DNA from 3 places in the Pectobacterium colocasium genome. Region 2 is predicted to be linked to each of the others. Evidence: predicted binding sites of a transcription regulator. Region 2 holds the regulator's gene; each other region holds the start of a gene.
The links. Region 2 encodes PhoB, which activates phosphate uptake and scavenging genes when phosphate is short. Its sites were predicted from a motif close to CTGTCATAAAACTGNCNNAT; they were not measured.
Positions count from the first base shown of each region.

Region 1: a site for PhoB is predicted at 2,517-2,536, ahead of ugpB (sn-glycerol-3-phosphate ABC transporter substrate-binding protein UgpB). Genes of this name have one in related genera too.
Region 3: a site for PhoB is predicted at 1,799-1,818, ahead of LCF41_RS04525 (esterase-like activity of phytase family protein). Genes of this name have one in related genera too.

Region 1 is NZ_CP084032.1:2,270,391-2,275,942, forward strand. It holds gene LCF41_RS10210 (sensor histidine kinase) at 1-256, shown strand, start outside; gene LCF41_RS10215 (LytR/AlgR family response regulator transcription factor) at 253-1,002, shown strand; gene LCF41_RS10220 (L-lactate MFS transporter) at 1,187-2,410, shown strand; gene ugpB (sn-glycerol-3-phosphate ABC transporter substrate-binding protein UgpB) at 2,648-3,985, shown strand; gene LCF41_RS10230 (glycerophosphodiester phosphodiesterase family protein) at 4,016-4,861, shown strand; gene htpX (protease HtpX) at 5,029-5,552, shown strand, end outside.
Region 2 is NZ_CP084032.1:1,205,197-1,210,748, reverse strand. It holds gene LCF41_RS05325 (cobalamin-independent methionine synthase II family protein) at 1-128, opposite strand, end outside; gene LCF41_RS05320 (PstS family phosphate ABC transporter substrate-binding protein) at 371-1,309, opposite strand; gene phoR (phosphate regulon sensor histidine kinase PhoR) at 1,325-2,647, opposite strand; gene phoB (phosphate response regulator transcription factor PhoB) at 2,674-3,363, opposite strand; gene sbcD (exonuclease subunit SbcD) at 3,648-4,886, shown strand; gene LCF41_RS05300 (AAA family ATPase) at 4,883-5,552, shown strand, end outside.
Region 3 is NZ_CP084032.1:1,014,107-1,019,658, reverse strand. It holds gene azuC (stress response protein AzuC) at 77-133, opposite strand; gene LCF41_RS04530 (multidrug efflux MFS transporter) at 545-1,744, shown strand; gene LCF41_RS04525 (esterase-like activity of phytase family protein) at 1,879-3,252, shown strand; gene LCF41_RS04520 (LamG-like jellyroll fold domain-containing protein) at 3,633-5,552, shown strand, end outside.

The DNA.
Region 1 (5,552 bases), 1.1 Mb from region 2:
GCACGGTATTAGTCAGGAAACGATGGATCGCGTGGCGCGTAATGAGTTACCGGGGAATCGAATTGGCTTGCTGAATGTCCATCACCGGGTTCGCCTGCTTTATGGCGATGGCCTGCATATTCGTCGTCTGGAACCCGGCACTGAAATTTATTTCTACATTCCACGAGAAGAGAAAATACCGTCGGCCTTGCCGGATACCATTCAGGTGCCGTCGTCGGGATATTCTGCTGCTGAACAAACCGGAGGCAACCCATGAAAGCCATTATTGTTGAAGATGAGTTCCTCGCGCAGCAAGAGCTGAGTTATCTCATCAAACAACACAGTAATATTACGATTGAGGCGACATTTGATGACGGGCTGGATGTACTGAAGTATTTGCAGCATAACGAGGTCGATGCGATCTTCCTGGATATCAATATTCCCTCGTTGGACGGCGTCTGGCTGGCGCAAAATATCAGCAAATTTGCGCATAAGCCCTACATCATTTTTATTACGGCGTACAAAGAGCATGCGGTGGAGGCCTTTGAAGTCGAAGCCTTTGATTACATTCTTAAGCCGTATCATGAATCACGCATCGTCACGATGCTGCGTAAGCTGGAAGCGACCTGGCAACAGCGGCAAATGGCTCCCGCTGTCGACACTGGCGCGTCTTCTGGTGCGCCGAGAAGTGCGCAGCACACCATTAACCTGATGAAAGACGAACGCATTATCGTCACGGATATCAACAATATCTACTATGCCGCGGCGCAGGAAAAGGTCACGCTGGTTTATACCCGACGTGAGGAATTCATCATGCCGATGAATATTACGGAGTTTTGTAGCCGTTTGCCGGAAGAGTACTTTTTCCGCTGTCACCGTTCTTATTGCGTCAACCTGACAAAAATCCGTGAAATTGTGCCGTGGTTTAACAACACCTATATTCTGCGATTGAACGACCTGGATTTTGAAGTGCCGGTAAGCCGGAGCAAGATAAAGGCGTTCAGGTCATTGATGCGCCTTTAAAGGCATTTCATTCCGCGTTTCAGGCATCTCATTCCCCATTCGATCAATCACTGTCAGCCCGCTTGTATACTGGCTTCAGCCCATAAGCTGACAGTGTTTTGATGGATTTTTCCTTCTCCACATCAGCTTATATTTTTTAGCGTACCGAGTGAATCGGACCACTTTTTGATGTAGGGGAAAACCCATGAATACCAAACCTGCTAATCGGGGATTAATCGTTCTCGGTACCATTATCACCCAAATGGGACTCGGCACGATTTACACCTGGAGTTTGTTCAACCAGCCGCTGGTGGACAAATTTGGCTGGACGCTGAGTTCAGTGGCGACGACGTTTTCCATCACCAGTTTCTGCCTGGCCTTTGCTACGTTGTTTGCCGGTAAGTTTCAGGAGCGGATTGGCCTGCGCCGCCTGACCATGATTGCCGGTATCGCATTGGGCGCGGGGCTGATGGCGAGTGCGGTGAGCCCGTCGCTGACCCTGATTTATTTGCTGATGGGCGTGGTTGTCGGTTTTGCTGACGGTACGGCTTATATCACGGCGTTATCCAATCTGATCAAATGGTTCCCGAATCGTAAAGGGCTGATAGCAGGCATTTCTGTTGGTGCCTTTGGTACCGGCAGCTTGCTGTTCAAGTACGTCAACAGTTTTCTGATTGCGGAAGTGGGCGTGTCAGAAGCCTTCTTCTACTGGGGCGTTATCGTCATGGCGATGATTCTGGTCGGGAGTTCATTGCTGAAAGAGCCTGCTGCGGTGCCAGCTCAGCAGACTGCGGTTCAGGGGCAGACACGTGATTTCTCGCTGGCTGAAATGTTGGCAACGAAAGAGTCGTATTTGCTGTTTATTATCTTCTTCACCGCGTGCATGAGCGGGCTGTATTTGATCGGTATTGTGAAAGATATCGGCGTGCAAATGGCCGGAATGGATAGGGCGATGGCGGCCAATGCGGTGTCGGCGATTGCGATTTTTAATACCGTGGGCCGCATAGTCCTTGGCGCGCTTTCCGACAGTGTCGGGCGTATGCGGGTCATCAGCTTTACGCTGTTCGTGACGATTCTTGCGGTCTCCGTAATGACGTTCCTGCCGCTGAATCCGCTGCTGTTCTTTATCTGTGTCAGCGCGATTGCTTTCTGCTTTGGTGGCAATATCACCGTGTTCCCAGCGATTGTTGGTGACTTCTTTGGCCTGAAAAATCACAGCAAAAACTATGGCGTCATTTATCAGGGATTCGGCATTGGCGCGCTGTCGGGTTCGTTTATCGCGGCGCAGCTTGGAGGCTTCCAGGCCACATTTACGGCAATCATCATCATGTCTGTCGTTTCGCTGCTGATTACTCTGTGGGTCAAGCCACCTAAACATCAACCGGTTAGTGCTTCACTGCGTGCAGATATGGCTCACGCTCAAAGCTAATCGAATACCGTGGCGGGCAGCCGATGTTCTGCTCGCCACAAGATTGTGCTGACATACACCCTTTCTCTTCTCTGCTGAAATATCGCGATACAGTTCATCACTTCTCCGGTCATCAACGTGTCACAGGCGAATCCTAGCGTCGCTACCAGTACTGCGTTTTCCTAAAACACGTTTTCCCAAACGAGGCTTTCCTTAACGCCACGATTTTTTCCTAAAAATTGTACCGGAGAAAACATCATGACAATTCGGTTTAGGTTCACGTCTATTTTTCTGCTGCTGTTAAATATGCTCTTGTTCGTCCCGCTGTCTGCCAGAGCGGCCGTTGAACTGACGTTCTGGCATGGCATGGACAGCAATTTGAATACGGAACTGATTCGGTTGGTTAACCGATTTAATGAATCTCAGACGACATACCACGTTGAACCCATCTATAAAGGCAGCTATGAGCAGACGCTGGCTGCGGGAATTGCCGCGTATCGCACTGGTAACACACCGGATATTTTGCAGGTTTATGATGTCGGTACACCGAATATGATACATAGCGGGGCGATCATCCCGGTGTTCGAGCTGTTCAAGCAGGTTGGTATCGAGAATGACGAAAAGGCCTTTCTGCCCGCGGTGGCGCTGTTTTACAGCGACAGCCAGACCGGACATCTGATTTCCCAACCATTTAACAGCTCAACCCCCGTTCTCTACTACAACAAAGATGCATTTAGTAAGGCAGGGCTCGATCCTGATAAGCCGCCACGGACCTGGACGGAGCTGGCGTACGACGCGGCGCGGCTGCGTCAGAGTGGAATGACGTGCGGCTATACGAACGCAGGGCAGCAGGGTTGGATATTGCTGGAAGCGTTTAGCGTGTGGAACGGACTGCCGATCGCGACGAAAAACAATGGCTTCGACGGTGTCGATGCGCATCTGTTGGTGAACGGTCCGTTGCAGGTCGCACACATTGCCCAGCTTGCGCAGATGATGAAAAAGAATGAATTCAGTTATTTCGGCCGCAATGATGAAGGCACCGCCCGCTTTTATAACGGCGACTGCGGCATATTGACCGCCTCATCGGGTGGATTACGCAAGATTCAGAACTATGCCAAATTTCACTACGGTGTCGGCATGTTGCCTTACAGCGAAGAGGCCAAAGGTGCGCCGCAGAATTCGTTCATCGGAGGAGCAAGCCTCTGGGTCATGAAAGGCAAAGCGGCCTCGCATTATCAAGGTATTGCTGAATTCTTGCATTTCCTGACGCTGCCAGAAAATGCCGCTGAATGGCATCAGATGACAGGTTATCTGCCGGTGACGCAACCCGCTTACGAACTCACGCGCGAGCAAGGGTTTTATGTCAGATACCCCGGTAGCGATGTCGCTATGAAACAGCTCACCAACAAACCGCCACTGCCTTATACGCGCGGCTTCCGTTTGGGTAATATGCCGCAAATTCGCACCATCATGGATGAAGAGCTGGAGAAGGTCTGGGCAGAACAGGAAACACCACAGCAGGCGCTGGACAATGTGGTTTCGCGGGGCGATCGCCTGTTGCAGCATTTCGCGCAGTCGGTTTCCCGTCATTCGTGATATTCCCCGTTTATTTGGAGCTTTCGACTGATGACAAAGCAAAATAAAGGTAGGGTTCAGGACGTGATCGCGACGCAAAACGCGACGGTTCTGGCTGTGGCACATCGCGGCGTTTGGGCATCGGCACCAGAGAATTCGCTAGCGGCGTTACGCGAGGCGATTCGTCTGGGCGTTGATGTTGTGGAGATTGATGCGCAATTGACGGCAGATAGCCACGTTGTCGTGATTCATGATGATACGCTCGATCGCACGAGCGATATGCGCGGTCGCATTAGCCAGATGACGCTGGCGGAAATCCGTCAGGCGCGTTTGCGCGGGAGTGACGGCGGCTCGGCATGGCCATTGGGTGATGAAAAGGTGCCGCTGTTGTATGAAATCCTCGAAGAGGCGCGAGGGCGGGTTGTCATCAACGTAGATGTAAAACATGAACGTGAATTTGGCGTGATCGCCCGCGATATTCGCGATAAAGGTCTAAGCGCGGGCGCGATCATGAAAAGTCCCGTTGATCTTGCGGCTACTCATTTTCCTATTGCTTCCCCAGCGTGGGATACCCAGATACCTTATATGCCGATGGTCCATCTCAAACGGGGGGAAACCGTCGATATTCTGCGGCAGGTTGATGATATTGGCATCGCCATTGTGGAAGCTAATTTTGATCATATTGATGCGGTGACCGAAGCGTATGCCGAGTTTCAACGGCTTGGGGTGCGGATTTGGGTGAACACGCTGGATTGCTCGCATTCTCTCGACTATAGCGATACGCACGCCTTAGCGGATCCTGACGCCGTATGGGGAGCATTAATTCGTGCTGGGGCGGGCGCGATTCAGGTCGATCACGTCGACGCATTTATCGATTTTCGATCAACGCTGTTGTGATAACGCAGCAGGATTAACATCAGATAGGACGCCGCTTTCCTTTTGAAAAGTGTAAAGTTATGTGGATTTAGTAACTGAAAAGTTAAGAATGCTTGAAAATGCCACGGCAACCCATACGATGTATGTGTTGCAAACTTTATCTTTCTGCGAGAGGAAATCAGACCTTTATGATGCGTATTGCGCTTTTCCTGATCACCAACCTGGCGGTGATGTTGGTTTTCGGGCTGGTACTCAGCCTGACGGGAATTCAGTCCAGCAGTGTCCAGGGCTTAATGATTATGGCTGGGCTGTTTGGCTTTGGCGGTGCGTTTGTTTCACTGCTGATGTCTAAATGGATGGCGTTACGGTCCGTTGGCGGTGAAGTCATTGAACAGCCACGTAACGAAACCGAACGCTGGCTGATGGAAACCGTTCGTACACAGTCACAGCAGGCGGGGATCGCGATGCCGCAGGTGGCTATCTACCATGCTCCGGACATCAATGCCTTTGCGACGGGCGCTCGTCGTGATGCATCGCTGGTGGCGGTCAGTACCGGTTTGTTGCAAAACATGAGTCGTGACGAAGCAGAAGCCGTTATCGCGCATGAAATCAGCCACATTGCGAATGGCGACATGGTGACCATGACGTTGGTTCAGGGGATAGTGAATACTTTCGTTATCTTCGTTTCCCGTCTGATCGCTCAGGTTGTTTC
Region 2 (5,552 bases):
TCAATGTTACGCAGCGCGATATCATCAATCTCGCCCGCCTGATGTTGAAGACGAGCCTGCTTAATCGCAGCCGGACGTAAGAAACTGCCGACGATATCAGCACGGAAAGGGGATAAGGTGTTCGCCATGTGTCGCTCCTGACATGTTGCCAGCACCGATCTTCAGGAAAGAAGCATGCTGACAGATAGTTTCAATATGAAATATTTGCCCAGAGAGATAGTTACATTTAATTCTATTTAGCCATCTGGACGTCTAGATTTAAAGCTATCCTGTCACGTGACAAACCGCAGGGCAATAGAAGAATTTTCACATTACATGAAGAAAATTCATGTAATGTGAAAACATCACAAATGGGTGGTGGAAAGCTGAATTACTCTGGCAGGCCAATCTGCTGACGCGCCTGGCGACGCGTTTCTTCCGGTAGCGGTAAATAGCCATCCTGATTCACCAGCGACTGCCCCGTTTCGGACAGCACACGATCTAAAAATGCCGCCGTCAGCGCTTCCAGCGGTTGGCTGGGCGCTTTGTTCACATAGATATAAAGGTAACGGGTATAAGGATATAAACCACTGCGGATATTTTCAGTCGAGGGGTAAATGTAGTCGGTTCCTTGTGCGGCTAGCGGCAGCATTCTCACGCCGCTGGTGCGAAAGCCCACGCTGGCATAGCCGATAGCATCGGTTGATGCAGCCACCGCCTGTACAACGGATGCTGAGCCAGGCAGCTCATTGACTTGAGGAAGAAAATCGCCACGGCATAGCGCCTTTTGCTTAAAGAACCCATAGGTTCCTGACGCAGAGTTTCGCCCATAGCGCAGTAGCGTACGCTTTTCCCAACTGCCGCGTAAGCCGAGATCGCCCCACTGTTTTATCGGCTGATGGTTACCACAACGCTGCGTAATCGAAAAGATGGCGTCCAACTGCGACAAGTTCAACCCAGACAGCGGATTATCCTGATTGACCAGCACGACCAGCGCATCCATCGCGACCGGTACCGCCAGCGGTGGATAGCCGTAGTGCTGGACGAACGCGTCAATCTCGCTGGCTTTCATCGCCCTGCTCATCGGCCCAAGCTGCGCTGCGCCCGATGCCAGAGACGTCGGTGCAGAAGATGACCCAGCGGCCTGAATCTGTAAATTCACGTTCGGGTAATGCTGGCTGAAATCCGCCGCCCAAAAGGCCATCAGATTAGCCAGCGTATCCGACCCCGCGCTGGAGAGGTTGCCCGCCAGCATCTGACGAGGCTGCGCAGCGCAAAACGCGCTGAACAGCAGTAAAAAAGCGCCCGCAATACGAGTGGCGGATGTCATGGGTAGCATTTCCCGTCAGGCCGAAGGTTTCACCGTATTTTCAGCCAGAGAGGCAGGGACAATCAACCGATTCGGCAACGTAAAGACAAAACGCGAGCCCAGACCATCCTCACTCATAATTTCCAGACGGGAATCATGATGGCTGAGCGCATGTTTAACAATCGCCAGCCCCAGCCCGCTGCCGCCCGTCTGGCGTGAACGCGCCTTATCAACCCGATAAAAACGCTCTGTCAGGCGCGGTAAATGTTCGGCCGCAATTCCCGGCCCGTTATCGCTGACCTGAAATTGCGCCCCTTGCGGGATCTTCTGCCAGCAGACTTCGATACGCGTTCCCGCTGGCGTATGGTTAATCGCGTTATACACCAGATTGGATACCGCGCTGCGCAGCTGTTCTTCATTACCAAACACGCGGAGGCTTTCGTTCACACGAAAGACAATCTCATGACGTCCCTGACTTAGGGTTTGCGCTTCACGCTGTAACACGCGCAGCATCAATGGAATATCGACTTTTTCATTCAGATCGATCGCCGTCGCCGCCTCAATACGCGACAGGGTCAGCAGTTGCTTGACCAGCCCGTCCATACGTCGGGTCTGTTCCTGCATGGTACTCAGCGCTTTTCCTTGCAACGCCGCATCCAGCGTTTCTTCCTGCATCATTTCCAGATAGCCCTGCAACACCGTCAGCGGCGTACGCAGCTCATGGCTCACATTGGCAAAAAAGTTACGTCTGGCACCTTCAAGCTGGTGCATTTGCGTAATATCACGCACAACCATCAGGAGCTGCCCTTCGGAATAGGGCATCACGCGGAATTCAACATGGTGGGAATTATTCAACTGCAACGTGAGAGGACGGCTAAAATCTTGCCCTTTCATATAGTTGGTGAACTCTGGGTAGCGCAATAAGTTGAGGATATTCTGACCGTTATCTTCCGGCCAGCGGAAACTGAGCAGGTGCTGCGCCAGATGATTACACCAGAAGATGGTTCCTTCTTCAGTGGTGATCACCACGGCATCCGGCAAGGATTCCGCCCCGCTGCGAAACCGTTTGATCAGAAGCGCCAGTTCACGACGTCGGCGTCGATTACGCAACTGCATCTGGTAAAGGCCGTAAAACAGCGGTTCCCAGCTCCAACGCCCCGGCGGGGGCGTCATGCTGCGGTCAACCCACAGCCAATAAGAGAGTTTCAGCTGGTTATAAAAATTCCAGCAAAGTAAGCCTAATACGGCAACCAGCAGAAACCAGGGCAGATAGCCAAAAATCAGCCCCAGCAGTAAGGCAGGCAAACAAAAAAAAGCCAGCTCCAATGCCAGCCTTTTCCAGGATAAACGTTCTAGCACGTTAATATTTCTCCGTTACGAACACCTCAGTAACGCGTTGAAAAACGGTAGCCCGTTCCCCGAACGGTTTGCACCATTTTGTCATGTCCGCTGGTTTCCAGCGCTTTACGCAGGCGACGAATATGGACGTCGACAGTACGATCCTCAACATAAACGTTAGTGCCCCAAACGTGATTCAGCAACTGTTCCCGGCTATAAACACGTTCAGGATGCGTCATGAAGAAATGCAGCAGCTTAAATTCCGTCGGCCCCATGTCCAACGCGTGCTCTTCGGTCGTCACGCGATGTGAGGAGGGATCGAGGCTCAGGCCGCGCATTTCAATGACTTCTTCCACCGCCATCGGTGAAATACGGCGCATCACAGCTTTGATACGCGCCACTAATTCTTTGGGTGAAAACGGCTTGGTAATGTAATCATCCGCTCCCACTTCAAGGCCGCGTACACGGTCTTCTTCTTCACCGCGTGCGGTTAACATCATCACCGGAATATCACGCGTCAGCGCCTCGCGCTTCATATGCTTGATGAATTGCAGGCCCGAACCTCCTGGCAGCATCCAGTCCAATAACACCAGTTCTGGGAACGGCTCCGACAGTTGCGTTACTGCACTGTCATAATCTTCGGCTTCAACTGGTTGATAACCATTTTGCTCCAGTACAAAGCAGACCATTTCACGAATTGGTGCTTCATCTTCCACGACTAATATGCGTTTTGCCATTGTTAATCCTGTCGTTAATCATCGTCGCTGTTAGCAGGCGAAAGGCATTATGCGTCAGTTTTATGACAGATTTATGAAAAACACACGGCCCTCACCGCGCGATGTTACAGCGCATACATCCTATTTTTCGAGCCGCTTTCCAAACTCCAGATTCCACCGCGACAGCCGTCCTCCCTGCTATATATAATCATGGCATTACGATGACAGAGCACCATGGCGACGGAACCCCCTTTCACACAGTGAATAAGGACAACGCCACGCGGCATGAATATCGAGAGAATACGATGCGCATTATCCACACCGCCGATTGGCATTTAGGGCAATATTTTTATACCAAAAGCCGAAGCGCTGAACATCAGGCTTTTCTGCACTGGCTCATCGCTCAGGTGGAGCACCATCAGGTTGATGCCATTATAGTCGCAGGTGATATTTTTGATAACGGCTCGCCCCCCAGCTATGCGCGGGAAATGTATTATAGCTTCGTGGTAGCACTACAGCGCACGGGCTGTCAGCTCGTCATTCTCGGCGGCAACCATGATTCCGTCGCGATGTTAAATGAATCCCGCGATTTGCTGGCCTGCCTGAACACGCGCGTGGTTGCCTGCGCCAGCGATGATCCCGCCGGGCAGGTGCTCCTGCTGGAAAATCGCCAACGGCAGCCCGGCGCCCTGCTCTGCGCCATTCCTTTTTTACGCCCACGCGATGTATTGATCAGCAAAGCTGGGCAATCGGGGGATGAAAAACAGCTGGCGCTACAGGAAGCGATTACCGCGCACTACCAGCAATGTTACCAACTGGCTTGCCAAAAACGCGATGAACTTGGCCTGCCGCTGCCAATTATTGCCACAGGGCACCTGACGACCATTGGCGCAACCGCCTCGGAATCCGTGCGCGATATCTATATTGGCACGCTCGATGCTTTCCCTGCTCAGGCTTTTCCCCCTGCGGATTATATCGCGCTCGGCCATATTCACCGCCCGCAGCGCGTGACGCAAAGTGAGCATATCCGCTACAGCGGTTCGCCTATTCCGCTAAGTTTTGACGAACTCAACAGTGAGAAGTCCGTTTGTCTGGTCAGTTTTACACCAAACGCCTCGCCACCTATTCCTCCACAGATAGACATACTGCCTATTCCCGTCACTCAGCCGATGCAGTTGATTAAAGGTAGCCTGAGCGATATTGAACGACAGTTGGCCGCGTTTCAGGATTATCGAGGCGATAAGCCTGTATGGCTGGATATCGAAATCAGCACGCAGGATTACCTCAGCGACATGCAGAAACGTGTTCAGGCGATGACTGAGAATCTGCCTGTTGAGGTGCTTCTGCTCCGCCGCACACGCGAACAGCGTATGCAGGCGATGACGCAACAGGACAAGGAAACGCTGAACGAGCTCAGCGTACATGACGTTTTTGAACGCCGTCTGGCAACGGAGACAGAAATGGAAGAGAGCCGCCAGCAGCGCGTTCGCACGCTGTTTAATCAGGTTATTGATGAACTGGAAAATAGCGAGCCAGCCAAATGAAGATTCTTAGCCTGCGCCTAAAAAACCTCAACGCGCTGAAAGGTGAATGGAAGATCGACTTCACGCAGGAGCCGTTTTCCAGCAACGGATTATTTGCCATTACTGGCCCAACCGGCGCGGGGAAAACCACGCTGCTGGATGCCATCTGTCTGGCGCTGTACCACGAAACTCCACGGCTTGGCCTGCTTTCCGCCAGCCAGAATGACCTGATGACGCGCAATACCGCAGAGTGCCTTGCTGAAGTCGAATTCGAGGTGAAAGGCGTGGGGTACCGCGCTTTCTGGAGCCAGCGTCGGGCAAGAAATGTCCCTGACGGCAATTTGCAGTCTCCCAAGGCCGAACTCGCTCTCATTGAAGACGGCAAAATTCTGTGTGAAAAACTCAATGATAAGAAAGAGATGATCACGCAGCTCACCGGGCTGGATTTTGGCCGTTTCACGCGTTCCATGATGCTGTCACAAGGGCAATTTGCTGCCTTTCTCAACGCGAAAGCAGACGACCGCGCAGAGCTATTGGAAGAACTGACCGGCACAGACATTTACGGTCTGATTTCCGAACGCGTGTATGAAAAGCACAAGCAGGCAAGCGTCGCACTGAGCACGCTACAGGCGCGTGCATCCGGTATTCAGTTGTTAACAGATGAACAGCGTCAACAGGTGGAAGAAC
Region 3 (5,552 bases), 190 kb from region 2:
CACGTTGTGTTGGTTCTCGGCTCCCCATAAATACACAGGCCGCCATGATGGCGGCCTGCTTGCATAGCACAGATTCTTAGAATAGTGCGCCGGGCGGTACGTCTTTATAAGTATTCAGGTAAGCCGCCAGCATTTTTTTAAAGAAGTTACGCACTTTTTTCACCTTATTGACTTAGCTCGTTATTCTGATTACGCGATGGAATTACTCTTGCCTTACGTGGCAGTGGGCTGCCTTATGGTGGTGAATTGTACAACCCCTATGGTTCAAAAGCCAATTTTTTGTGATATACATCACATAATAAAATTCACCGACACTTTCCCCTATTCCCGCCTGCTTCCCACGCTGATTTTCTTTTGTTGCGAATCATTACCCTCAGTGACCACTACGCCGCTGGCTATGCTATGCTCATGATGAAAGACGAAATTTTAGTCACTGTCCGTTATTAATTGAGCGCCATTCACTGTCGGTTAGCACACTTTTTTGCGCGCAGTCACCACGGTTTCGCCATTGGTTATTCGCTGATGAAGGCCTATTCCGACCCCCATGGAAACCTGGAAACTTAACCTCTTCTCTGCCTGGCTGGGATGCTTTTTCACCGGGCTGGCCATGAGCCAGATATTACCCTTCCTGCCGCTGTACATTGAGCAGCTTGGCGTTCACTCGCACGAATCGCTGAGCCTGTGGTCCGGCTTGATTTTTAGTTCGTCTTTTCTCGTCTCCGCCGCCGTCGCGCCACTGTGGGGAAGCCTCGCCGACCGTAAAGGCCGCAAGCTTATGCTACTGCGCGCCGCGCTTGGCATGGCCGTCGTGATGTCGTTGCAAGGGCTGGCGACCAACGTGTGGCACCTGTTCATCCTGCGCACGCTGATGGGGCTGACTTCCGGGTACATACCCAACGCGATGGCGCTGATCGCCTCGCAGGTTCCACGTGAAAAAAGCGGCTGGGCGCTGGGTATGCTATCGACCGGGCAGATCGCCGGTGTCATTCTCGGCCCCTTATTTGGCGGCTTTATGGCCGATTATATCGGGCTACGCATCGTCTTTTTCATCACTGGCGGCATGTTGTTTACCAGTTTCCTGATTACGCTTTTCGCGATAAAAGAGAGCGTGGTTAAAGTCACCAAAGAGAATCGGCTCAGCGGGAAAGCCGTCTTTGCTTCCCTACCATATCCAGCACTCATTATCTGCCTGTTCATTACGACGATGATGATCCAGATGGCGAACGGCTCCATTAGCCCCATTCTCACCCTGTTCATCCGCGATCTAACGCCCGGCACGGACAACATCGCCTTTATCAGCGGCGTGATTGCGGCCATTCCCGGCGTATCCGCCCTGCTATCCGCCCCCCGCCTGGGTCGTTTAGGCGATCGAATCGGCGCACACCGCGTTCTGATCGCCGCACTGGCCATCAGCGTACTACTGTTCCTGATCATGGCGGCGGTAAAAAGCCCCACACAGCTTGGTATCCTGCGCTTTATGCTAGGCTTTGCCGATGGCGCACTGATGCCGACCGTGCAGGCGCTGTTAGTCAAATACAGCAGCCAGCAGGTGACGGGCCGTATCTTCGGCTATAACCAGTCATTCATGTATCTGGGCAACGTACTGGGGCCGCTGGTCGGTTCCGGTGTATCCGCCATGATGGGATTCCGCTGGGTGTTCGTCATCACCGCCTTCCTGGTGCTGTGCAACACGCTCCAGCTCTTTTTCGCTTTCAGGAATCCACACAAAAAAATCCAGAGATAACTTTTTAACCGTGAGAGAGGATGAAAACCGCATTTGATTACCAAATCAGCCATGCGATCACAGAACTGACATATCGGTTATCTATGCTCCGACAATACCTCAATCAGATCGATTCATCTTATAGAGCAAACACCATGAAACACACGTTGTTAGCACTGCTGGTTGCCGGATTTTTGCCGTTCAGCGTTCAGGCCGCGGGAGAAAAAGTGACGCGCTATATCGTCACCTTCCCAGCCAGCGAACGTGTGGCGTATCAGGGCAAATTCGCTCAGAATTTCCCCAACGGTCTGCCTGTTGGCATTGGTTCCGGTCTCTATTTCACGGGTAAACAGGGTGATGACTTGATGTTCGTCACCGTCACCGATCGCGGCCCGAATGCCGATGCGCCGCTGGTCGGCGAGAAAGAGGCCAAGATCTTCGCCAGCCCTGATTACGCGCCGTTGATGATGGATATTCGCGTCAGCGCGAAAGCCGCCGAGGCGGGCAATCCTCGCCCGCTGCACGATACCGAGGGCAATATCACTGGCCTGCCGCTGCCAGCAGACTTTATCGGCACCACTAACGAAATGGCATTGAATGACGCACTGCAACCGCTCAGCACCAGCCAGCGCGGGCTGGACACCGAAGGAATTACGCCGGACGGCAACGGCGGTTTCTGGCTGTGTGACGAATACGGCCCGTTTCTGATCCACGTTGATGCCAGCGGGAAGATTCTGCAAAAATTCGGGCCAACGCCGGCGGATAACGAACACTCGGTTGCCAGCGGCTTACCCAATGTCATCAAGTGGCGTCAGCCGAATCGCGGTTTTGAAGGTCTGACCCGCCTGCCGGATGGCACGATCGTCATGGCAGTGCAAAGCACGCTGGATATCGACGGCAAAACCAAAAACAAAGCGCAGTTTACGCGCCTGGTGATGTTTAACCCGGAAACCCAAACCAGCCGCATGCTGGGCTACCCCATCAATATCGACCGCTACAAGAAAGCGAAAGATGCCAAGATCGGCGACATCGTAGCGCTGGATAATCAGCGTATTCTGCTGGTCGAGCAAGGTGTGGATAAAGACAAACAGATGCAGAACCGCATCTATCTGGTCGATCTCAGCAAAGCGAGCGACCTGACGCCGTTCGATGCCAACGGCAAATCGCCGGAATTTGACGATCTCGCCCAGTTGGAAAAGCGCGGCATTACGCTGGCGCACAAACAGGAGTTGGTGGATCTGCGTCAGCTCGGCTGGCAGCAGGAGAAAGTGGAAGGTCTGGCGCTGGTCGATAAACAAACGCTGGCCATTATCAACGACAACGACTTTGGCCTGCAATCCGTGTTGCAATCCCCGATAAAAGCGAAAGACAACGCGGACGATTATCAGGTGACTGCCGATGGCAAACTGACGCGGAATGGCAAGGCGGTTGATACGACATTGGCAATCAAACCGCTACAGAAGCCAGAGGCCGACAATGAGCTCTGGGTGATTCATCTGGCACAACCGCTGGAGTCACCTTTTCAATAAGATCTTACTTTTACCAAGACAGTGTTTAGCGCCTGCCCCCAAAAGCAGTGCAAAAGACTAGTCAATCCCAAAAAAATGGCAGGAATAACGTTTTATGCTCATTGATTTTTAATAAGAAAAATCAATGAGCTACTCCCAGACCCACTCACCAAACAGTGCAAAACTTATCCAGCACAATTTCCCTCGACACGTCCATAAAGAAAGCCTTATTTTCAACATTCGGCATGGCAATACCGCCAAAAAACACAATCACAGTGCAACGATGGCATCTCACAGCCCTTTTTCTCGTGGCCTGATCATCGACAGGTTATGGAAAAACCGGTGCAGTGTTGATCATCGGTGAAATGATGAATACACACAGACAGGGAAGTTAAATCACCATGAAAAAAGTAGCACAGCAGACGGACAACGATCACGCAAACACATCCACGGGTTCGCACACAGAAGCGACAAGGCAGGTGTCGTTGCCTCGCCGCCGCTTTTTACAGGCTGGAGCGGGTGCGGCTTTCAGCGGATTGCTAGGCCAATTCAAAGGAAGTTTCCTCACCCGAGCCATCGCCGCAGTCGCAACAGGCGCGATGGCTCCCTCCATTTATGCCGAAGATCGTACCTTCACACACCCCGGCCTATTACATACCGAAGAGGATTTTTCTCGTATTCGAGATAAAATTGCCAGAAAAGAACAACCCTGGACAAATGCCTGGACGCCTTTCATACAGGATGGGTATTCACAGCTGGGAGCGAATCCGCGCGCAACAGATAACCTCGTACGCGGCGGCGAGGGGCAAAACTTCGCGATTTTATATATCGATGTGCAACGTTCCTACCGTCTGGCGGTACGCTGGAAAATTACCCAAGATAAGGTCTATGCCGATGAAGCGTTACGGTATCTCAACGCGTGGTCTTCCACCCTACAAAGAATCACGGGTAACGCAGACCGCTGGTTAGCAGCCGGTATCTATGGCTACCAATTCGCTAACGTCGCAGAGATTATGCGTACCTACTCCGGCTGGGCGCGCACCGATTTTGAGCGTTTCCAAAACATGATGCTGACGATCTTCTACCCGATGTCGCGTAATTTTTTGGACGTTCATAATGGCGCAGACATCACGAACTATTGGGCGAACTGGGATCAGTGTGCGATTGCCAATATTTTGGCGATCGGCGTGCTATGTGACCGACCTGATATCTATCAGGAAGCGATTGATTACTACAAGTATGGCCAGGGAAATGGGGCGGGAATGCAGGCAGTGGTGCATTTACACCCCGGCTATCTGGGGCAATGGCAAGAAAGTGGCCGCGATCAGGGGCACACCACGTTAGGTATGAGTCTGGGTGTCGCATTCTGCGAAATGGCGTGGAATCAGGGGGATGATATCTACGGTTATGCCAATAACCGCTTCCTCGCTGGTGCCGAGTATGTCGCGAAATCCAATTTGTCTGATAGCAATGGCGGCTTCCTTTCCGTGCCGTGGAAAAATTACCGTAATCGCCACGGCCTGATGGAAGGGCTTGGCACCGTCAGCCAGGGAAATAACCGCCCGTGCTGGGAAACCATCTATAACCACTACGCTAAACGCAAAGGAATTGCGACGCCCTACGTTTATAAATATGTCCAGAAGATCACACCGGAGAATGGTGGCGGAGGAGATGGTACAGGCTACGGCACACTGCTATACACTCGCGAGTTAGCCGTCGCGAATGCAGAGCTGAAGCCAACAGGCTTAACCGCTTATCGTCGCGGCGACAGTATCGAACTTTCATGGTGGGGCGTCGTCGGAGCCACCAGCTATACGCTTGAGCGTTCAACCTCGGCGAATGGGGCATTCAGCCCAATCGCTTACGACATTACCGACTTATTAACCTATACCGATCAGGATATTATCTCCAGTGCATCCCGCTACGCCTATCGTGTTAAAGCGTTGGTGAATGGTGGAGAAACACAGGCTTCTGATGCCGTGAGCGTTGCGATAAAAACAGAAGAAATTTTTCATCTGGCGTTTAATGAAGGTTCAGGCACGACGCTGGCTGACGGCACAGGAAAATGGGAAGCCAGCACCTTACATGGCGGAGCCAGTTGGGGAACCGGGCCTGATGGTGCTGGCGTTGCGCTGGTGTTAGATGGGATCGATGGCTATGTCAGCTTGCCCGGAAAAGTGATGGAAAATTTAGGTGATTTCACCGTCATTACCCGCTTCTGTGCTGACGACAAGCGCACCTGGGCGCGTATTTTCGATATGGGTTCTGGCACCCGACGCTGGATCGCCCTATTGCCTTACAGCAATCTGGGTAAACCTTCG